2 regions of the Clostridium taeniosporum genome follow, and region 2 is predicted to be linked to the other one. Evidence: a T-box and tRNA genes for the amino acid it is inferred to sense, from the RefSeq annotation. Region 2 holds a T-box; the other holds one or more tRNA genes.
What was found. A T-box is a leader RNA that pairs with one kind of tRNA and senses whether it is charged. The one in region 2 lies ahead of thrS (threonine--tRNA ligase), so its partner is inferred to be a tRNA-Thr.
Positions count from the first base shown of each region.

Region 1: it encodes a tRNA-Thr, which carries the amino acid that the T-box ahead of thrS (threonine--tRNA ligase) is inferred to sense. The anticodon was not compared.

Region 1 covers NZ_CP017253.2:214,099-216,512, reverse strand. Annotated here, with positions in the region: gene tuf (elongation factor Tu) at 1-960, opposite strand, end outside; tRNA gene BGI42_RS00995 (tRNA-Thr) at 1,019-1,094, opposite strand; gene sigH (RNA polymerase sporulation sigma factor SigH) at 1,172-1,792, opposite strand; gene BGI42_RS00985 (NYN domain-containing protein) at 1,878-2,390, opposite strand; gene rlmB (23S rRNA (guanosine(2251)-2'-O)-methyltransferase RlmB) at 2,414-2,414, opposite strand, start outside.
Region 2 covers NZ_CP017253.2:317,525-319,938, forward strand. Annotated here, with positions in the region: gene thrS (threonine--tRNA ligase) at 1-968, opposite strand, end outside; T-box leader at 1,018-1,266, opposite strand; gene BGI42_RS01570 (HNH endonuclease) at 1,346-1,759, opposite strand; gene BGI42_RS01575 (glycerol-3-phosphate responsive antiterminator) at 2,014-2,414, shown strand, end outside.

The DNA of each region.
Region 1 (2,414 bases), 100 kb from region 2:
ACCTTCTTCTTTTTTAAGTACGTATACTTGACCTACGAACTTAGTGTGTGGGTGTACTGAGTTTGGTAAAGATAATACTTGACCTCTTTCGATGTCAGTTCTTTGAACACCTCTTAATAATGCTCCTATATTATCTCCCGCTTGCGCTTCGTCTAATAATTTTCTGAACATTTCGATTCCAGTTACAACAACTTTCTTCTTTTCTTCACTTAATCCTACGATTTCAACTTCGTCTCCTACGTGAAGTACTCCAGTTTCAACTCTACCAGTTGCAACTGTTCCTCTACCAGTGATTGTAAATACATCTTCGATTGGCATGATAAATGGTTTATCAGTTGCTCTTTCTGGTGTTGGGATGTAACTATCTACTGCTTCCATTAATTCTAAGATTGGAGCGATTGCTGCTTCATCTGTTGGGTTTTCTAATGCTTTTAATGCTGATCCCTTAATTACTGGAATATCATCTCCTGGGAAGTTGTATTCGCTTAATAATTCTCTAACTTCCATTTCAACTAATTCTAATAATTCTTCGTCATCTACCATATCTGCTTTGTTTAAGAATACTACGATGTAGTCAACTCCAACTCTTGATGCAAGTAAGATATGTTCTCTTGTTTGTGGCATTGGACCATCTGCTGCTGAACAAACTAAGATAGCTCCATCCATTTGTGCTGCTCCTGTGATCATGTTCTTAACATAGTCAGCATGTCCTGGACAGTCAACGTGAGCGTAGTGTCTGTTGTCTGTTTCATATTCAACGTGTGCAGTATTGATTGTGATTCCTCTTTCTTTTTCTTCTGGAGCCTTATCTATTGCTGCATAATCGAAAGCTTCTGCATATCCTCTTTTTGCTAATACAGTTGTGATTGCTGCTGTTAATGTAGTCTTACCGTGGTCTACGTGACCGATTGTTCCAATATTTACGTGTGGTTTACTTCTCTCAAATTTTTCCTTTGACATTCTGAATTCCTCCTCTTATCCTTTAATAAACTTTGCCTAGTGTTTTTTATTTTATAATTGGAGCTCACGATCGGGATTGAACCGACGGCCTCCGCCTTACCAAGGCGACGCTCTACCTACTGAGCTACGTGAGCACTCATATCTTAACATTTTCTTGATATACCAATTATAAAGTTTACTATTATTCGTTTTATTTGTCAATATAATTTAATCACTTTATACCTAGGCATTTTTCAAGCTTTCTCTTTACTCTTTGCAATGCATTATCAATAGATTTTGAATGCCTATCTAAGTCACATGCGATCTCCTGATAAGATTTTCCATCTAGATATGACATAAGAACCTCTAACTCTAAATCAGACAAAACTTTAGCAATTATAGATTCAATATCATCCATATGCTCCTTGTTTATCAGAAGCTCTTCTGGATCTGAAATTTTTATTCCAGACAAAACATCTAATAGTGTTCTTTCAGAGTCTTCTTCATAAATAGGTTTATTTAATGAAACATAAGTATTTAATGGAATATGTTTTTGTCTAGTTGCCGTTTTAATTGCAGTTATAATTTGTCTTGTTACACATAACTCTGCAAAAGCTTTAAATGAAGTTAATTTATCAGCTTTAAAATCTCTTATTGCTTTATATAAACCTATCATACCCTCTTGATATATGTCTTCTTTGTCTGCGCCTATCAAGAAATAAGATTTCGCTTTTGACTTAACAAAATTTTCATATTTAGAAATTAGATATTCTTGAGCTCTAGTATTTCCTTTTTTAGCTTCTAATACAACTTCTTCATCTAACCTATCTTTAAATTCTAAAAACTCACCCAATATTCACTCTCAACTTTCTCCTTATAATCACTGTATATCTATGTAAACAATTATAACTCAGCTAAAATATCTTAGTCAATTAAATTTACTGGCTTCTTCTTATTTTTTCTAATTTTTTCAATATTTCCAAGTCTATATTATCACTAAGAATGTTTTTTTCTGAAATTTTATTTTTATTTTTTGTTTTTGTTATAGATTCAGCTACATCTAAAACTTCATTATAAAACTCTAAAGATGACATTCTTACAGCACCTCTTTGAAAAATAGTTTGTTGCTCTAACCAATCGGAAGTTACAACAATGACTTCATATTTTCTTCCTAGTAAATTTACTTCCCTTTCAATATAGCCATCAGCAGTTTCTCCATCTTTGGTAAAAACTATTGATAAATTTTTATTTAATTTCTCTACCTTTTGAATACTACCTGATACTTTATGTGCATCAAAAACAACTATTACTTTACAGTCATTATAAACCCCATAATTATGCATTGTATCTATTAACGATCTTCTAGCACCATCAAAACTATAATCCTTTTTTATTTTTAAATCTGGCCAACTATTTATAACGTTATATCCATCAACAAAAATAATTTTCACAATAGTTACCTCTTAAATTCATTT
Region 2 (2,414 bases):
TTTTCTTCATCACCTAATACAAACATACCATCTTTGTAATGATCCCAGTGACCAGAAATTTTATAAAGGTCGCTTTTAGCCATAAATGGAGTTTTAGTTAATACATAACCTCTTTTTTCTTCTTCATCTTCAACCCATCTTTGAAGAAGTTGAACAATTTTAGCTCCTTTTGGCATTAATAAAGGAAGACCTTGACCTACATTTTCATCAGTAGTAAATAATTTAAGTTCTCTACCTAATTTATTATGATCTCTTTTTTTAGCTTCTTCTAATGCTTCTAGGTATGCATCAAGATCAGATTTTTTTAAGAAAGCAGTACCATATATTCTAGTAAGCATTTTATTTTTTTCGTCACCTTTCCAGTAAGCGCCAGCACTTCTAGTAAGTTTTATTGCTTTAATTGATTTTAATGACATAACATGAGGTCCTGCACATAAGTCAGTGAAATCTCCAATCTTATAGAATGATATTACTTCATCATCACTTAAGTCATTTATTAATTCAACTTTATATGGTTCATCTTTCATTAACTCTAAAGCTTCATTTCTTGGAAGTTCAAATCTTTCAATTGAAGGATTTGCTTTTATTATTTTTTTCATCTCTGCTTCAATTTTTTCTAAATCTTGAGCTGAGAATGCAACATCTTTATCAAAATCATAGTAAAAACCATTTGCAATAGATGGTCCTATAGCTAATTTAGTATTGGGGAATAATTTCTTAACAGCACAAGCTAGCACATGAGAAATACTATGTCTTACAGCATCTTTACCTTCTTGAGAATCAAAAGTGCAAATACTTAAGTTTATATCTTGAGTAATTTTGTCTCTAAGATCATATACTTTACCATTAACAATACCACAATATGCGTTTCTAGCTAAACCTTCACTAATTGATTTTGCTATTTCATATATAGATATTCCAGCTTCAAATTCTTTAATTGATCCATCTTTTAAAGTTATTTTTATCATTAAAAAAACTCCTTTCAAAATTAAAATAAAAAAACTCCGTCTCTAAAAATATAGAGACGAAGAAATATCCGTGGTTCCACTCTAATTATCTAATTACTTACTTAAACTAAATATAACTATAATATATAACTAAGTAGGAGATTAGATCACTTTAAATTACCGTAACGTGGTAATAAACGGACTGTATTAAAGTCACTCAGAGGTGGTTTTCAACTAAATTTATTTAAGAATAATTCCACCAACATATTCTCTCTCTGAAAATAAGGTTTTAGTTTACTGTCCTCATCAACGTATTATTTTTATTATCATGTTAATATTTTTTATTATAATCATTGCATTTTTTTATGTCAATAAAATAAAAAATATTTGTTATAAAATTAATGTTCTTTATCTATATTGTCGATTAATTTATCTAAATTTAGATTTTCAATCATTTCTTCAGAATATAATTTTCCACCCATAATCTTAACTATTATATCTAATTTCTTATATCCTTCTTTGTATAGTTTTAAGTCTTTTACTATTCTTTTTAGTTGATTTCTAGATACTTCGAGAATTGTCATTAATTTTTTAAATTTGTAATAGTCATTTTTTAAAAGATAAAATAGATTGTTTTGAAGTTCTAACTTGTACAAAATATCAGTTTCTTCACAATGATGAGGTCCTAGCTTACCTCTATGATGATATGGACATAAATATTTATAATTTAACTTTATATCCAATCCACCTTCACTTCTGTGAACAATATGATGAATGTCAGCCTGTTTTTTACATATTTCACACAAATACAACTACTTTCCTCCTTAAATGCTTCTATATATAATTATAGAATAATTAAGTTAAAATATCAATTTACTCATTTTTGATAAAAGTGAATTAAATAAAAATTATTCAAATAAAATCCAATTAAATAATCTTCCCTATAATAAATAATATTTAAAAAAAGTTTAAAGTGTTACATTTTTGAAACAATTAAGAACAAGTTTTGAAACGATTACTTGCTATTATATAATCATAGTAAACGTTTTACAGAGGGGGAAATTTATTGAGTACATTAGAGTTATTAGAACATAACCCTATTATAGCATCTGTAAAAAATGAGGAAGAGTTAGAATTAGCTTTAAAATCTTCAGTACAGATTATATTTGTGTTATTTGGTAGCATAATGAATATAAAAAAAATAAGTAACTTAATAGAAGAAAAGGGTAAAGTGGGAATAATTCATTTAGATTTAGTTGATGGGTTTGTTTCAACAAAAGAAATAGTACTTAGCTATTTAAAGAAAAATACTAGTTTTAAAGGAATTATAAGTACTAAACCACATATTCTTAAGATTGCTAAGAATTATGGATTATTAGCAATTCAAAGACTTTTTATATTTGATACGCTATCATTTACAAATTCTAAGAAGCATCTAATATCAGGAGCTGATGCAATTGAAATATT